Regions from separate parts of the Rhizobacter sp. P2_G4 genome, predicted to be linked through region 2. Evidence: predicted binding sites of a transcription regulator. Region 2 holds the regulator's gene; each other region holds the start of a gene.
The links. Region 2 encodes HrcA, which represses chaperone genes, less so after heat shock. Its sites were predicted from a motif close to TTAGCACTCNNNNNNNNNGAGTGCTAA; they were not measured.
Positions count from the first base shown of each region.

Region 1 (5,758 bases), on a different contig from region 2:
TGCCAAGCTTGGCATTGAGGCACTGGGTTACGAGAAGATCGAGAAAGATCGCTTGCTCAAATACATCGTGCGCCCTTACGGCATGATTTTGGTCACTGGCCCTACGGGTAGCGGCAAGACGGTTTCCTTGTACACGTGCCTGAATATTCTTAATCAACCTGGCGTGAATATTTCGACGGTGGAAGATCCCGCTGAAATCAATTTGCCGGGTATCAATCAGGTTAACGTGAACGACAAGGCGGGCTTGACGTTCTCCGCTGCCTTGAAATCGTTTCTGCGCCAAGATCCGGACGTAATTATGGTCGGGGAAATTCGTGATCTTGAGACGGCCGACATCGCCATCAAAGCCGCGCAGACCGGGCACATGGTCATGTCGACGCTTCACACGAACGACGCACCGACCACCTTGACACGGCTGTTGAACATGGGCGTAGCGCCTTTCAATATCGCGTCCAGCGTCTTACTCATCACGGCGCAACGTCTGACTCGCCGTCTTTGCGAAGTCTGCAAAGTACAAGCCGACTATCCGCGCGAAGCGATGTTGAAGGCGGGTTATTTGGAGAGCGACTTGGACGGCACCTGGCGTCCGTACCGAGCAGTCGGGTGCCCAGCCTGCAGCAATGGCTACAGAGGCCGGGTTGGCATCTACCAGGTGATGCCGATCAGCGAAGAAATTCAGCGAATCATCCTGTCTGAAGGCACGGCGATGGACATTTCAGACCAGGCGACCCGCGATGGAGTGCGGGACTTGCGACAGTCTGGCCTTGTCAAAGTGCGGGCAGGTTTCACCACGCTCGAAGAAGTCATCGCAGCAACCAACGAGTAGCCCCTCCGGGCATTCCGACCTCACACAACTATCAACGGGACGAGGACAGAAGTTTCCTCGGAGACACCATGGCAACCGCAACAGCAACAGCGACAAAAAACGTCAAGGAATTTGTCTTCGAGTGGGAAGGGAAGGACAAGAATGGCAAGTTGGTTCGCGGTGAAGTGCGCGCCGGCGGAGAAGCTGTGGTCAGCGCCAGCCTGCGGCGACAAGGGATATTGATCACCAAGGTGAAGAAGCGCCGCACAAGCGGCGGCAAGGCGATCAAGCAGAAAGACATCGCCATATTCACCCGTCAGCTGTCTACGATGATGCGTGCCGGTGTACCTCTGCTTCAGGCCTTCGATATCGTGGCCCGAGGTAGTACCAACGCCCGGATGACCAAGCTCATCACAGACGTCCGAAATGACGTGGAGACAGGGACAAGCCTGTCCTCTGCCTTCCGCAAGCATCCACTGTATTTTGATGCGCTCTATTGCAACTTGGTTGAAGCCGGTGAGGCCGGTGGCATTTTGGACACGCTTCTTGATCGGCTCGCTATTTATCAAGAAAAGACGATGGCCATCAGAAACAAGATCAAATCTGCCTTGATTTATCCTGTGGCCGTGATGGTGGTAGCGTTTGTCGTGCTTGCGGTCATCATGTTGTTCGTCATTCCAGTCTTCAAGGAGGTGTTTACTTCATTTGGAGCAGATCTACCCGCCCCCACGATGTTCGTAATCGGAATGTCCGAGATCTTCGTGAAGTACTGGTGGGCGATCTTCGGCTTTTTGGGTGGCGGGATCTATTTCTTCTTCGAGTCTTGGAAACGTTCGGAGAAGATGCAGCGGACCATGGATCGGTTGCTTCTGAAAGTGCCAATCTTTGGCGACCTCGTTAACAAGTCAGCAATAGCCCGCTGGACACGCACGCTGGCAACGATGTTTGCAGCGGGCGTGCCTTTGGTGGAAGCGCTGGATTCCGTCGGTGGCGCTTCGGGCAACGCCGTATTCAAAGACGCCACCGATCAAATTCAGAAGGATGTTTCGACCGGCGCGAGCTTGACTGCATCGATGCAGACAACCGGTGTCTTTCCAACCATGGTGATACAGATGTGCGCTATTGGTGAGGAGTCGGGCTCCCTGGATGCAATGCTAGGTAAGGCCGCTGAGTTCTATGAGGACGAAGTAGACGAAGCCGTCAAGGGACTTTCATCGCTGATGGAACCGTTCATCATCGTCATCTTGGGAACACTTATTGGCGGCATCGTTGTATCGATGTACTTGCCAATCTTCAAACTCGGCGCGGTGGTCTGAACGATACCGATGAGCTTGCCTGGTGCTGAACTACTTCTGTCACCCTGGATCTTGGCCCTGTTCGGGCTATGCATCGGGAGCTTCCTAAATGTGGTGATCCATCGTCTTCCGCTGATGATGGATCGGGGCTGGTGGGGTGAGGTAGCGACTCAGTTGAGTGACGCCGAAGCCTATCGTCGTGTCTTCGGCGCCCCTCCGTCTTCAGCGTTGACGGAGACTGGCAAATCGCTCCATCAGGCGTTAAGTGCCCTGGGTCCGTTGAGCCTCAGTCACCCCCGTTCTCGTTGCCCTTCATGCGGGCACATGATCGCTTGGCACGAAAACATTCCTGTCATCAGCTATCTCCGCCTTAGCGGGCGGTGCGCCGAATGCAAGACGCGCATCTCGCCTCGCTATCCCCTGGTAGAGCTTTTGACGGGCGCACTCTTTGCCGCTGTAGGTTGGCGTTTTGGTGCGGCACCTACCGCGTTGCTCTGGTGTTTCGTGGTCGCCGTGCTCGTCGCTCTTGCCGGAATCGATTGGGACACCACCCTGCTGCCCGACACCCTCACCTTTCCCTTGCTATGGGCCGGCCTGTTGGCTGGGGTTCTTGGGTGGACGATCCCCTTGCCGCAGGCAATCTGGGGCGCTGTCGTTGGCTATTTGTCGTTGTGGTCGGTGTATTGGCTGTTCAAGCTCACCACCGGCAAAGAAGGCATGGGTTACGGTGACTTCAAGCTGCTCGCAGCGTTGGGCGCCTGGCTCGGCTGGCAGATGATTCTTCCCATTGTGCTGGGTGCTTCGGTCATCGGCGCAGTGGTCGGCATTGCGATGAAGATGTCCAGCAATCTGCGCGAGGGACGGTACGTCCCTTTCGGGCCCTTTCTGGCCGGTGGTGGCATCGTTGTGATGCTCGCAGGCCAGCAACGCGTTCTGGGCTGGCTAGGCTGGGCCTGACGCGCCAGCAACATCTTCATGGCTGCCGCAACCAGCCTGCGCATTGGCCTCACAGGAGGCATTGGCAGCGGCAAGAGCACCGTTGCTCGTGAACTCGTGAAGCTCGGAGCGGCCCTAGTCGACACCGACGCGATTGCGCGTTCGCTGGTGCTCCCGGGCGGTGCTGCCATCGATGCAATTCGTGCTCTGTTTGGCGCCGCCATCATTGACCCCGATGGTGCGTTGGATCGGGTTCGCATGCGAGAGCTGGTCTTTGCCGATGCTGCTGCGAAAGGCCGACTCGAAGCCATCCTCCACCCCATGATCGGTATCGAGTGTGATCGCCAGGCGAAAGCCGCGGCCGGATGTCCGGTGGTTTTCGACGTTCCGTTGCTCGTCGAATCGGCTCGCTGGCGGGCCCGTGTCGATCGGGTCCTCGTCGTTGACTGCAGTGAAGGCACACAGATCGAACGGGTGATGCAACGCTCGAGTTGGTCACGCGACGCCGTGCAGGCAGTCATTGCCCAACAAGCCACCCGAGAAGCTCGCCGAGCTGCAGCAGATGCCGTCATCCGCAACGAAAACCTCAGCCTGCCGCAACTTGCGGAGGAGATTGGTGTCCTATGGCAACGCTGGATGCATATGGAACAATGCCGGCGTTCGCGCGGAGCACACCCACCTTGATCCTGTACGAGTACCCCTTCAACGAGAGCATTCGCACCATGTTGCGGCTCGAACACCTGTTCGACCGCCTTGGCCGGCTGATGCCCCGAGACGAGACCGTGGATCACCACTACGCGCTCGCCACGCTGTTCGAAATCATGGACGTCGCCTCGCGTGCCGACTTGAAATCGGACCTGTTGAAGGAACTCGACCGTCAGCGCACTTTGCTCAACGGTTACCGCGGCAACCCGTCGATCTCGGACGACGTACTCAACCAGGTGATCACCAAGGTCGACCACGCGTTCAATGGCCTGAACCAGTTGCCGGGCAAAGCGGGTCACGCGCTCACCAGCAACGAGTGGCTGATGAGCATTCGCAGCCGCATCAGCATCCCCGGTGGCACCTGTGAATTCGACCTGCCCGCCTACTACGCTTGGCAGCAGCACGAACCGGCCCGACGCCGCACCGACCTCAACCACTGGGTGAGCACCTTGATGCCGCTGGCGGAAGCCTTGAAGGTGCTGCTCGGCTTGCTGCGCGACACCGGCGCGCCCCACAAGGTGGTTACGCAGGGCGGGCAGTTCCAACAAAGCCTACCCGCTGGCCGTGTTTTTCATCTGCTGCGTTTGCGAATCGACCCCGCAGCGCAACTGATTCCCGAAATCAGCGGTCATCGCCTCATGGTGATGGTGCGCCTGATGCGCCAGGACGCCGAAGGTCGCCTCAAACCGGCTGGCGTGGACACCAGCTTTGAACTGACCTTGTGCTCATGAGTCCCGAGCAGTCGCCGGCCCGCCCCATGCGGAGGATCGTCACCTGCCCGACCTGCGGTGGCGAGAGCGTCTACGCTCTCGACAATCCCTTCCGACCGTTCTGCAGCGAGCGCTGCAAGAACGTCGACTTCGGCGCCTGGGCCAGCGAGAGCTACCGGTTGGAAGCCCGCCCGACCCCGTCGGACGACGCGGACGCTGAAGGCAACGATTTGATCCCACGCGATCAGTCGGGCTCTTGAAACCCGCGCTTCGACCCCTATAATTCCATTTGCTAGCACTCGACCCCTTTGAGTGCTAACGGTTGAGGCAAGGCCCAGCCGTCTGCAAAGTCGATGAGCGCAGCGTCGCTCATTCCAACCCAGAAGATCGCTTTCTGAGCCATCAAGGAGATGCTATGAAACTTCGTCCGTTGCACGATCGCGTGATCGTCAAGCGCCTGGAACAAGAAACCAAGACTGCCTCCGGCATCGTGATCCCCGACAACGCCGCCGAAAAGCCTGACCAAGGCGAAGTGCTTGCCGTCGGCCCCGGCAAGCGCAGCGAAAAGGGTGACTTCATCGCCCTGAACATCAAGGTCGGCGACCGCGTCCTGTTCGGCAAGTACAGCGGCCAGACCGTCAAGGTCGATGGCGACGAGCTGCTGGTGATGCGCGAAGAAGACCTCTTCGCCGTTGTCGAAAAGTAAATCGACAGAACGACGATTTACTTTCGTCGAAGGCTAACTTCGCGTCGCGAAGTTAAGGGCGAAAAGCCCGGCCGAAGACAAAAGTAATCAACCCCAATATTGAATCGGAGATAAGACATGGCAGCAAAAGACGTCATCTTTGGCGGCGAGGCACGTGCCCGCATGGTCGAAGGCGTGAACATCCTGGCTAATGCAGTCAAGGTGACCTTGGGCCCCAAGGGTCGCAATGTGGTGCTCGAGCGCTCGTTCGGCGCTCCCACCGTGACCAAGGACGGTGTGTCCGTGGCCAAGGAAATCGAACTCAAGGACAAGCTCCAGAACATGGGCGCTCAGATGGTTAAGGAAGTTGCTTCCAAGACCTCTGACATCGCTGGCGACGGCACCACCACCGCCACCGTGCTCGCTCAAGCCATCGTCCGCGAAGGCATGAAGTACGTGGCCGCCGGCATGAACCCGATGGACCTGAAGCGCGGTATCGACAAGGCTGTCACAGCCCTGGTCGAGCAGCTGAAGAAGGCCTCGAAGGCCACCACCACCTCCAAGGAAATCGCGCAAGTCGGCTCCATCTCGGCCAACAGCGACGAAACCATCGGCAAGATCA
Region 1 covers NZ_JBFUFG010000016.1:91,135-96,892, reverse strand. Annotated here, with positions in the region: gene pilB (type IV-A pilus assembly ATPase PilB) at 1-826, shown strand, start outside; gene AC1DYS_RS30395 (type II secretion system F family protein) at 895-2,121, shown strand; gene AC1DYS_RS30390 (prepilin peptidase) at 2,131-3,057, shown strand; gene coaE (dephospho-CoA kinase) at 3,076-3,720, shown strand; gene zapD (cell division protein ZapD) at 3,717-4,472, shown strand; gene AC1DYS_RS30375 (DNA gyrase inhibitor YacG) at 4,469-4,711, shown strand; gene groES (co-chaperone GroES) at 4,867-5,157, shown strand; gene groL (chaperonin GroEL) at 5,275-5,758, shown strand, end outside.
Region 1: a site for HrcA is predicted at 4,744-4,770, ahead of groES (co-chaperone GroES). Genes of this name have one in related genera too.

Region 2 (5,758 bases):
TCACGTTCATGTGCGTTTTCGGGTGTTGCGGGTCGGAGTTGCCACGGCGGACTCGGCCGCCACGGCCAGCAGCTCCTGCGCATGGGCCAGCGTCGTGCCCGACAGGCGCTCGCCACCCAGCATGCGGGCCACCTCGGCCACGCGGGCTTCGCCGTTCACGGGCGTCACGTCGCTGCGTGTGCTGCCGTCGCGCAAGGCCTTGCTGACCACGAAATGATGATCGGCACAGGCGGCCACCTGCGGCAGGTGCGTCACCGCCATCACCTGGCGGTCGCGGCCCAGTTGCTTCATCAGCCGGCCGACCGTGTCGGCCACGGCGCCCCCAACGCCGGCGTCCACCTCGTCGAAGATCAGCGTGCCGGCCGCTTCACCAGATTGAGAAAGCTGGCTCGTGGTCACGGCAATGGCCAGCGCAATGCGCGACAGCTCACCGCCCGAGGCCACCTTGGCCATGGGCCGCGGCGTGCTGCCGGCATGGCCTGCGACCAGGAATTCGGCCGACTCCAGGCCGAAGGATTGCGGCGCATCTTGCGTCGTCAAGGCCACTTCGAAACGCCCGCCCGACATGCCCAGTTGCTGCATGGCCTGCGTGACGGCCGCCGCAAGCTTGGGCGCCGCCGCTTTGCGCTGGACGGAGACGCGGCGTGCTTCGGTATTGAAGGCCGCCTGCGCATCTTTCAACGCGCGCTCCAGGCCATCGAGGTCAGACGCTGCATCGAGCGCACGAAGCTCCGCTTTCCACTGCTGCAGCAGGGCCGGCAGCTCGGCCGGCGGCCGGCGGTAGCGCTTGGACAGGCTCATCCACGCCGACAGGCGCTCGTCGAGTTCCTGCAGGCGCTCGGGTTCCAGGTCGGTGTGGTTCAGGTAGCTGCTCAACGTGTGGGCAGCGTCTTGCAACTGGGTCTGCGCGCTTTGCAGAATGGCGGCCACCTCGGCCAGGCGGGTGTCGAACTCCGCCACGTCCTGCAGCGCATCCGCTGCGCGGCCGGCCAGGCCATCGGCGCTCACGTCGGCATCGCTGACCGCATCGAGTGCGGTGCGTGCCGCATCCATCAGCGACTGCGCATTCGACAGGCGCTGGTGATCGGCGTTGAGTTCTTCCCACTCGTCGGCACCGGGCGCGAGCTTGTCGACTTCGCCCACCTGCCACGCCAGCCGCTCGCGTTCGCGCTCCAGATCGGCTTGCTGCGAGCGCGCTTTGGCGAGCGTTTCGCCGGCGGCCTTCCACGTTGCCCACACCGCTGTCAGCGGCGCGGTGTCGACGCCGGCGTACGCATCGAGCAGGCCGCGCACCGATGCACTGCGCGTGAGGCTTTGCCATGCGTGCTGGCCGTGGATGTCGACCAGGTGGTCGGCCGCTTCACGCAGCTGCGCCACGGTGGCCGGGCTGCCGTTGACCCATGCCCGGCTCTTGCCCTGTGCGTCGATCACGCGGCGCAGCAGCAGGCTGTCGCTCGCTTCGAAACCGGCGTCTTCGAGCCAAGACGACAAGCTGGCGGGCGAATCGAACTCGGCCGTGATCTCGGCGCGTGCCGCGCCTTCGCGCACCACGCCCGCGTCGCCGCGGCTGCCCAGCGCCAGCTGCAGCGCATCGATCAGGATGGACTTGCCCGCACCGGTCTCGCCGGTCAGCACCGAGAAGCCGCTGGACATTTCCACTTCAAGCGAGGTCACGATCACAAAATCGCGAAGAGCCAGACGCCGCAACATTCAGGTCACTCCTGCATTCCAGTGCAATTTACGGCGCAATGTTGCGTAATAACTCCAGCCCTGCGGGTGCAGAAAGCGCACCTGGTGCCCCGAGCGCCGCACCACGATGCGGTCGCCGGGCAGCAGGCTGGCCAGGCTTTGCATGTCGAAATTGACGCTGGCGTCTCGGCCGGCCACCACCTCGAGGGTGATGTCTTGCCCGTCGGGCAGCACGATCGGCCGGTTCGACAGATCGTGCGGCGCAATCGGCACCAGCAGCCAGCCGCCGATGCCGGGGTGAAGAATCGGCCCGCCGGCCGAGAGCGCATAGGCCGTCGAGCCCGTGGGCGACGCGATGATCACGCCGTCGGCCCGCAGATTGGCCACGAATTCGGAGCCGATGTCGACCTTCACTTCGATCATGCTGGCGGTGGCGCTGCGGCTCACCACCACGTCGTTCATGGCGAAGCCGTCGAAGATCTTCTGGTCGTCGCGCCACACATTGCCCTCGAGCATGGTGCGGCGCTCTTCTTCGTAGTCGCCCGCGATGATGGGCGCCAGGTTCTCGGCGAACTGGCCCACCGGAATGTCGGTGATGAAACCAAGCCGCCCCTGGTTGATGCCCACCATCGGCAGGTTGAAGCGGGCGAGCTGGCGGGCGATGCCGAGCATGGTGCCGTCGCCGCCGAGCACGATGGCCATGTCGCAGTGCTTGCCCATTTCGGCCGGGCTCAGCGCGTTGAATTCGGAGATGCCGGTGTTGAGTGCGGTCTCGCGTTCGAGCGACACCTCCAGGCCTTGCTGGACCAGAAAATGTGCGATCTCTTCCAGCACGCCGCGGATGCCCCGGGCCTGGTATTTGCCTATGAGCGCGGCATGTCGAAAGCGTGACGGCATGCGCGGGATTACACCACAGCGCCTGCGCGCATGAGGCCTCAGACTCACCCGCGCCCTACAATGAAAAGCATCATGGATGAGCGAGCCAGAACCCTGCTGAAAGCGCTCGTCGAGCGCTACATTGCCGACGGTCAACCGGTCGGTTCCCGCACGCTGTCGCGCGCATCCGGGCTCGACCTTTCTCCGGCCACCATTCGCAACGTGATGGCCGATCTCGAAGAGCTGGGCCTGATCGCCAGCCCCCACACCAGCGCCGGCCGCATCCCCACCGCACGGGGCTACCGCCTGTTTGTCGACACCATGCTGACAGCACAGCCCATTGACCTCGGCTCCGCGCCGCTCGAGACCAAGCTCGCGCCCGACCAGCCGCAGCGCGTGATCGCCAACGCGGCGCAGATGCTCTCCAACCTGTCGAGCTTCGTGGGCGTGGTCACGGCGCCGCGCAAGGTCAGCGTGTTCCACCACATCGAATTCCTGCGCCTGTCTGAGCGGCGCGTGCTGGTGATCCTGGTGGCGCCCGACGGCGACGTGCAGAACCGCGTGATCATGACCACGCACGACTACACCCAGAGCCAGCTCATCGAAGCCAGCAACTACCTCACCGCGCAATACGCCGGTCTCACCATCGAAGAAGTGCGCGAGCGGCTGAAGAGCGAAGTCGACGCCCTGCGCAGCGAGATCGCCACGCTGATGCAGGCGGCGGTGCAGACCGGCAGCGAGGCGATGCAAGACAACCAGGAGCAGGTCGTCATCTCCGGCGAGCGCAACCTGCTCACCGTGCAAGACTTTTCCAGCGACATGGGCAGCCTGCGCAAGCTGTTCGACCTGTTCGAGCAGAAGACGCAGCTGATGCGCCTGCTCGACGTAAGCAGCCGCGCCGAAGGCGTGCGCATCTACATCGGCGGCGAGAGCATGGTGGTGCCGTTCGAAGAGCTCTCGGTGGTGTCGGCCCCGTACGAGGTGAACGGCCAGGTGGTGGGCACGCTCGGCGTCATCGGCCCCACCCGCATGGCCTACGACCGCATGATCCAGATCGTCGACATCACCTCGCGTCTGGTGAGCAACGCACTCAGCGTCAAGTAGCGGGTTTCAGAAGGCGTGTTTCAGAGCGGCTCTGCGAGCGCCGCCTCACGCGGTGCCTGCAGCAGGGCGCTGGAGACCAGCGGTCCGGTCGCACCGTCCACGCCCACTTCTTCGAGCACGCTCAGATCGCGCGCATCGTTGAGCCCTTCGGCGATCACCTTGACGCCCATCGCTGCGGACACCTCGACGATCGCCCGCACGAACGCGCGCTGGCCGGGCTGGTCGTGCACCCCGACGCCGTATTCGCGGTCGAGCTTGATGTAGCCGATGCCCATGCGGCCAAGCCGCGGCAGGGCAAAGATGCGGCTGCCGAAGTGGTCGATCCCGACCTTGCAGCCCAAGGTCTTCATGCTCAGTGCGAAGCGCTGCAGTTCGTCGAGCGATTCCGACAAGCCCAACTCGTCGACCTCGATCCACAGGCGTGATGCCGCCGCGCCGGCGCCTTGGAGCATCTCTTCGACCCGGCGCTGGAAGATCGGCCGCAGGATCGAATGCGGCGACACGTTCACCGCCACGTCGCCCGGGCTGCGCGCCAGTTCGGCCAGCGCCAGCTCGACGGCACGCAGGTCAAGGTCCGTCACGCGGCCGGTGCGAATGGCCGGCGGGATGAAGGCCGCAGCGGGCATCAGCGTGCCATCGGGGCTGCGCAGCCGCAGCAGCGCCTCGCGGTGCAACAGGTCGGCTTCGCGGCCCTGCACCGGGAAGAACGCCAGCTGCACGTGGCCGGTGTCCAACGCGGTTTCGATCAGGCCACGCCATTGCGCCACGGTGATCAGGTGCAGCGGCTCGGCCGGCGTCGTGATGCAGTAGGGCTCGCGGCGCGTCTCGGCGGCCATCACCATTGCGTCGGAGCGGGTCAGCACATCGGAGAAGGGTTCTTCAAACTTGTAGGTGCTCGCGCCCAGCCACGCCACGTTCCACGATTCCGAGATCCGCTCGTCGTGCAACCCGGTCAGTGCCTTGGCGGCGCTCGCCAGCCAGGTTTCCAGCGCCGCACGATCCACGCCCGGCAGCAGCACGCAGAAGTCGGCGCCGTTCAGCCGCGCCAGCAGGCCACCCTGCGCCTCGAAGGGGTAGACGCGCGTGCGCAGCGCAGTGGTCACCGCACGCAGGAAATCATCAGTGCGCTCACGCCCGCAGCGCTGGTTCATGCCCACCAGGTCGTGGGCGCGCACGATCACCACGCTGCCGCTTTGGCTGCCCTGCGGGTCGGCCAGCGCCTGCTGCAGGCGCTGCATGAAGGCGCCGCGGCTGGCCACGCCGGTCAGCGCGTCGTGCGCTGTCTCGTTCTTCATGGCGTCGAGCCGGGCGTCTTTTTCGTCGAGCATCAGGCCGACGCGCGCGACCATCACGTTGAGTGCCTTCGACAGCTCCACCCATTCGGTCACGTCAGGCTGCGCGATCGAGACGAGGCGCCGCTCGCTCAACGCGCGGATCTGTTCCTGAAACCCTTCGAGCGGGCGACGTGCCCAGCGCAACACCCGAGTCAGCGTGACCACCAGCAAGCCGCCACACAGTGCCACCGCCAGCAGCAAGGCCCAGCTGAGCGTCCACAAAAATTCATGGGCCCGATCGGTTCGCGCCAGCACCGAGACTGAGCCGCCGGTCGTGCCCCCAGCCGGCAGCTGCACCCGTGCTGGCGATACGTCCAACGGAACGGCGTGAACGAACCATGCCGGCGCGGCTCCGCCCGGCTTTGCGTGTGCGTGCTGCAGCAAAGGGTGCCCCGCGGCATCGGCTAGCTCGTAAGCAGCCCACTGTTCTTGCGCCGCACGCGCTGCTGCCAGCGCCGCACGGCCCTGCGCGTCGAGTTCCGGCTGCGCCAGCGCCGAGGCAGCGGCCGCGCTGACGTGGCCGATCTCCTCGGCCACGTGCCGGCGCGCAATGCCGATCGACAGCAGCGAGCAGGCCAGCATCACCAGCGCAAAGCCGGCGGTGATGCAGGCCCAGGTGAGGCGGATCACCGACATGCGGCGCTCCTGCGGCGTGGCGTGTAGGCGGTCATGTCGGTGCGGGCAGATCTTTCATCTGCTCATAGCGCTCGGCAAATGCCGTGGCGGTGACGTAGTCGTTCAATGCGAGCCGACGC
Region 2 covers NZ_JBFUFG010000005.1:327,406-333,163, forward strand. Annotated here, with positions in the region: gene rapZ (RNase adapter RapZ) at 1-10, opposite strand, end outside; gene recN (DNA repair protein RecN) at 7-1,710, opposite strand; gene AC1DYS_RS20425 (NAD kinase) at 1,711-2,586, opposite strand; gene hrcA (heat-inducible transcriptional repressor HrcA) at 2,656-3,669, shown strand; gene AC1DYS_RS20435 (bifunctional diguanylate cyclase/phosphodiesterase) at 3,690-5,639, opposite strand; gene AC1DYS_RS20440 (HDOD domain-containing protein) at 5,671-5,758, opposite strand, start outside.

Region 3 (5,758 bases), on a different contig from region 2:
GGCTTGCACCGACTTCCCAACCTGCCAAGGCCATTGGTGGCCGGAGATGGATTTCGACCACGGCTTCACGGTGTTGCGGGAGCTGGGTGCCGGCAAGGACGGCGGCTTCTTGCCCTTCGCCGCGCTCACGGCAATCCACTACACACACCGCATCGGCGCCGCGGTGGTGTTCGCCGCCATGCTGATGTTGGCTTGGCGCCTCTACGCGAGCCATGCGCCGGCGCAGCGGCGCTGGGCTGTTGCACTCGTCGCCGTGGCGGTGTGGCAATTTGCCAGCGGCTTGAGCAATGTGGTGCTGGGCTGGCCGCTGATCGCTGCACTGGCCCACACGGCCGGGGCGGCGGCGCTGATTACCTTGCTGGCGGTGATGCTGGTGAGGGCCTGGCAGGCAAGGTCCGCCTCGTAAAATGTCGTATCCACCTGCCCCCATGTCCGAAACCCTTAGCACTCCCATTTCCGCAGCGCCGCGCATGTCGCCGGTGCGGCAGTTCTATGCGCTGACCAAGCCGCGCGTGGTGCAGCTGATCGTGTTTTGCGCGGTTATCGGCATGCTGCTGGCCGTACCGGGCGTGCCCGACTGGCGGCTGGTGTTACCCGCCACGGTCGGCATATGGTTAGTGGCTGCGGCAGCGGCTGCATTCAACTGCGTGGTCGAGCAGCACATCGACGCCAAGATGGCGCGCACCGCCTGGCGGCCCACCGCGAAGGGCGAGCTGACCAACACACAAACGCTGGCGTTCTCGGCCGTCCTGTGCGCCGCGGGCAGTGCGTTGCTGTATTTCTTCGTGAACCCGCTGACCATGTGGCTCACCTTCGCGACCTTCGTGGGTTATGCGGTGATCTACACCGTCGTGCTGAAGCCGCTGACGCCACAGAACATCGTCATCGGTGGCGCGTCGGGTGCCATGCCGCCCGTGCTGGGCTGGGCCGCGATGCGTGGCGACGTCGGGCCCGAGGCCTTGATGCTGTGCCTGATCATCTTCCTGTGGACGCCGCCGCACTTCTGGGCGCTAGCGCTCTACCGGGTGGAAGACTACCGCCGTGCGGGCCTGCCGATGCTGCCCGTCACGCATGGCGCCGAGTTCACGCGGCTGCAGGTGTTGCTCTACACCTTCGTGCTGTTTGCGGCGACCTTGCTGCCCTTCATCTTCGGCATGAGCGGCGTGATCTACCTGGCTTCGGCGGTTCTGCTGGGGGCGGGCTTCATTGCCTACGCCTGGAGGCTGTGGCGGAACTATTCGGACGCGCTGGCTCGAACCACCTTCCGATTCTCGATTCTTCACCTCTCGCTGCTGTTCGCTGCGCTGCTGGTGGACCACTACCTGGGCCCTCTGCTGTGATCAAACAACGCCGACTTCTGCTCCTGGGCGCGGCTGCTTTGCTGGCAGGTTGCGACAACAAGCCCAAGGCGTCGAGCAAGCCATTCCTCTCGGCCGTTGACATCACCGGCGCCGACTACGGAAGCAAGCTGTCCTTGCCCGACCAGAACGGCAAGATCCGCACGATGGCCGATTTCAAGGGCAAGTTCACGGTCGTCTTCTTCGGCTACACGCAATGCCCTGATGTGTGCCCGACCACCATGGCCGAACTAGCCCAGGTGAAGAAATCGCTCGGTAAGGATGGCGACCGTGTGCAGGGCGTCTTCATCACCATCGACCCTGAGCGCGACACGCCCGAACTGCTGAAGGCCTATCTCACCGCTTTCGACCCGAGCTTCATCGCCTTGCGCGGCACGCTTGAGCAAACCGCCGCGGCGGCGAAAGACTTCAAGGTGTATTACGCCAAGGTGCCAAGCAAGAGTGCCGACACCTACACGATGGACCATACCGCCGGTTCCTACGTCTTCGACGACGCCGGCAGGCTGCGGCTCTTCACCAAGTACGGCAGCGGGGCCGAGGCGCTCGCGGCCGACCTGAAGAATCTGATCTCGTCCGCGGGATAAAAAAGAAGGTCGAGCAAAGAAAACGGCCCCGAAGGGCCGTTTGTCTTTTCAGCGGCTGTGAATGTCAGGCTGCGTCTTCGGCCAACGCCTTGCGCATCTTCTTCATCGCGGCCACCTCGATCTGGCGAATTCGTTCGGCGCTGACGCCGTACTCGCCGGCCAGGTCGTGCAGCGTCATGCCGCCCGAGCTGTCGTCGTTGACCTTCAGCCAGCGCTCTTCGACGATGCGGCGGCTGCGGTCGTCCAGCGCGTCTAGTGCCTTGGCGATGCCATCGCCAGCCAGCCAGTCGCGCCGGTGCGATTCGATCACGCGTGTTGGCTCGGTGCTGTCGTCCGCCAGGTAGGCGATGGGTGCGTAGCTCTCTTCGCCGTCGTCGGTTTGCGGCTCGAGCGCAACGTCGCCACCCGACATGCGGGTTTCCATCTCCAGCACCTCTTCACGCTTGACGTTCAGCGTGCGGGCCACAGTATCGACCTCGCCTTGCGTCAGCGTTGCACGGTGCGTGTTCGCGTCGAGCGAGTCTTCCTTCAAGCTTTGCTTCATCGAGCGCAGGTTGAAGAACAGCTTGCGCTGTGCCTTGGTCGTTGCCACTTTCACCATGCGCCAATTGCGCAGGATGTATTCGTGGATTTCGGCCTTGATCCAGTGCATGGCATAGCTGACCAGGCGGACGCCCTGGTCCGGGTCGAAGCGCTTCACGGCCTTCATCAGGCCGACATTGCCTTCCTGGATCAGGTCGCCGTGGGGCAGGCCGTAGCCGAGGTATTGGCGCGAGATCGACACCACCAGGCGCAGGTGCGACAGCACCAGCTTCCCGGCGGATTCGACGTCGCTTTGTTCGCGGAGCTTTTTGGCAAAGGACAGCTCTTCCTCGTGCGTGAGCAGAGGAATGCGGTTCACTGCAGAGATGTAAGCGTCCAGATTGCCCAGCGAGGGCAACAGTTTCCAGGGGTCACGGACGGTCAGGGCAGAAGCAGATGACGTGTTCATAGTGACATCAGACATCAAGAACTCCTTTCGGTTCCCTGCATATTAGCACTCGTTGATTGAGAGTGCTGATGACCCAGTCGGCGTCGAAATATGTGAGCGCATGCACTCAGCAAGGCTCCCTGAGTCAGCCGTACCGGGTTTCTGCATCGTCCAGCAAGGAGTCCACCACCGACAGCAACTGCGACACGCTGACCGGCTTGGTGAGGTACTGGTGGGCGCCCGCCTGGAGGGCGGCCTCGATCTGGCTGGCCAGTGCGTCGGCCGACACCACGACCACCGGGATGTCGGCGGTACCCGGGTCGGCCTTCAGGTGGCGCAGCAGCTCCATGCCGTCGATGTCGGGCAGGTGCATGTCGAGCAGGATCAGGTCGGGGCGGTGCGCGCGGATGGCGGCCAGCCCATCCAGCCCGGTGATCGAGACGTCGAAGCGCACCTGCGGCCGCCGGGACAGGATGCCGCGCATCACTTCGACGTTGGTCTCGTTGTCTTCCACGTAGTGCACGCTGCGCTGGTGGTAGTCGCTGGACGTCGCCTGCGATTCGTCCAGCTCGGCAACGGCTGAATCGGGTTGGTCGGCGCGGGGCAGGCTGAGGATGAACGACGAACCTTCACCGGCGGTGCTGCGGGCCCGCAACGCGCCCCCCATCAGCTCGGCCAGGCGCTGGCTGATGACCAGCCCTATGCCGGTGCCTTCGAGCGCTGAGCGTTCGCGCCCAAGCCGGTTGAAGGGCTGGAACAGCTGCGCCAGCTGCGCTGAGGTCATGCCCAGGCCCGTGTCGGTGACCACCAGCTCGATGCTGTCGCGGTGGCTGCTGCGCGTGGCGATGTGGATGCGGCCGCCGTCGATGTTGTACTTGACGGCGTTGCTCAACAGGTTGATCAGGATCTGCTTGACGCGAGTGGAGTCACCGATCACACGCGCCATGTCGCCTGAGACGTTCTGCGTGACCACGATGCCCCGCCGCTGCACGTCTTGCTGGACCAGCGGCAGCACGGCCGAGATGATGTGGCGCAGGTCCAGTTTCTCGGGCTGCAGGTTGAGCGTGCCCGACTCGATGCGTGAGAGGTCCAGCACGTCGTTGATCATGTCCAGCAAGTGCCAGCCGGCACCCTGGATCTGCGCCACCCAGGGCCGCTGACTCGCCGGCAAGGGGTGGCTCTGGTCGAGTTCCAGCAGTTGCGCGAAACCCAGCATGGCGTTGAGCGGCGTGCGCAGCTCATGGCTCATGCGCGAAAGGAACTCGCTCTTGGCAAGGTTGGCCGCCTCGGCGATCTCCCGGGCGCGCTCTGCGTCGGCCAGGCGCAGGTGTTCGGTGATGTCTTCGACCACGCCCACGATGCGATGCGGGTCGCCATGCACATCGCGCAGCAGCGTCACGACCGACTGGACCCAGACCATGCGGTCGTCGCGCGTGAGGTAGCGGCCCTGGTGGCGGTACATCGGGATCTCGCCGCGCACCAGCTGCCCCGACAGCTCAATGTTCTGCACTCGGTCATCGGGGTGGGTGAGCGCGGCCACGTTCATGCTGACCAGCTCTTCGGCCCGGTAACCGGTGAGTTCGCAGAAGCGCGGGTTGATCTGCTTCACGTTGCCGCGCAGGTCGGTGTAGACCACGCCGATCGGCACGTTGTTGAGGATGTTGCGAAAACGCTGTTCGCTCTCGCGCAGATCGGCCTCGGTGCGTTCGCGTTCGGCGATCTCGCGCTGCAGCGCCGCGGTGCGGTCTTTCACGGCGGCTTCGATGCGGCGGGTGCGGCCCGTCACCGTCAGCAGCAGGGCGCCCAGCATGGCCGTGGCGAGCAGGCCGACGAGCGACACCAGCAGCGCATTGCGCTCGCGCGCGTCGGGCAGATCGCTGCGAGCCGCCGAGATGCGCAGGTCCCATTGGCGGCCCGCAAAGGCCATCGGCCGCACATGGAGCAGATCGGACGTGCGCGTCTCGCAGCCGGGCGCACCGGCCAGACGGCGTCGCGCTGACGCCGGATCGGTGTCGACGATGCACGCGTCAAGGTAGTGCGGCAGGCCGCTGCGGAAAGTGGCCAAGGTGGCATCCATGCGCACCGTCACGAAGACCATGCCTCGCGCTGCCGCCAGCCGCTCGCTGACCGTGGTAGGGGCGCCGTTGTAGAGCGCGTGGTAGATCACCACGGCCAGTTGGTCGCTGGTGTTGCTCTGCGTGGCACGAAAGCCTGCCGTGGCCGCAGGCGTGTCGGTGCGCAAGGCACGGTCGATCGCCGCGCGCGCTTCGGCCACTGAGCGGGTGTTGACGCCCAACGCCGCCTTGTTGCCTTGCAGCGGTTCGATGACGCGGATCACGGCCATCGCCTCGTCCGCCTGTGGCTTGAAGCCGGAATCCAGACGATCGAACACGCGGAAATCCGGGTAGTCGGTGGCCCGAGCGCGGGCTTCGAAGGCCGGCACCTCGGCGCGTGACACGAATTCCGCCCAACCCATGGCCTGCAGCTGGCCCCCCGGCGCCAACCAGGCCGCAGTGGCGCGCTGCAGCTCTGCCTGCGTCACGTCGTCCGAGCCGATGTAGATGCCACGCAGCGCCTCCAGCGCGTGCAAGGGGAACTCGAGCTGCGCCATCAGGTTCGACGATGCGTTGAACGCGTCGCGCTCGAACGCCGACACCACCCGCGCATCGACCCACTTGCCAACCTGCTTGACCCCCAGCGCCATCAGGGCCGTGGCCACGGCCAGCGACAGCCCGACGGTGAGTCGGCGCGCAGCCCACTCGCTGCGGGGCTGGCCGATGAGCGTGAGCACCATCGGGCCGGCGACCAGCACGCCCACGGTGTCGCCCAAGGCCCAGACACACCAG
Region 3 covers NZ_JBFUFG010000004.1:85,172-90,929, forward strand. Annotated here, with positions in the region: gene AC1DYS_RS16480 (COX15/CtaA family protein) at 1-406, shown strand, start outside; gene cyoE (heme o synthase) at 408-1,340, shown strand; gene AC1DYS_RS16490 (SCO family protein) at 1,340-1,942, shown strand; gene rpoH (RNA polymerase sigma factor RpoH) at 2,007-2,948, opposite strand; gene AC1DYS_RS16500 (CHASE domain-containing protein) at 3,058-5,758, opposite strand, start outside.
Region 3: a site for HrcA is predicted at 2,976-3,002, ahead of rpoH (RNA polymerase sigma factor RpoH). Genes of this name have one in related genera too.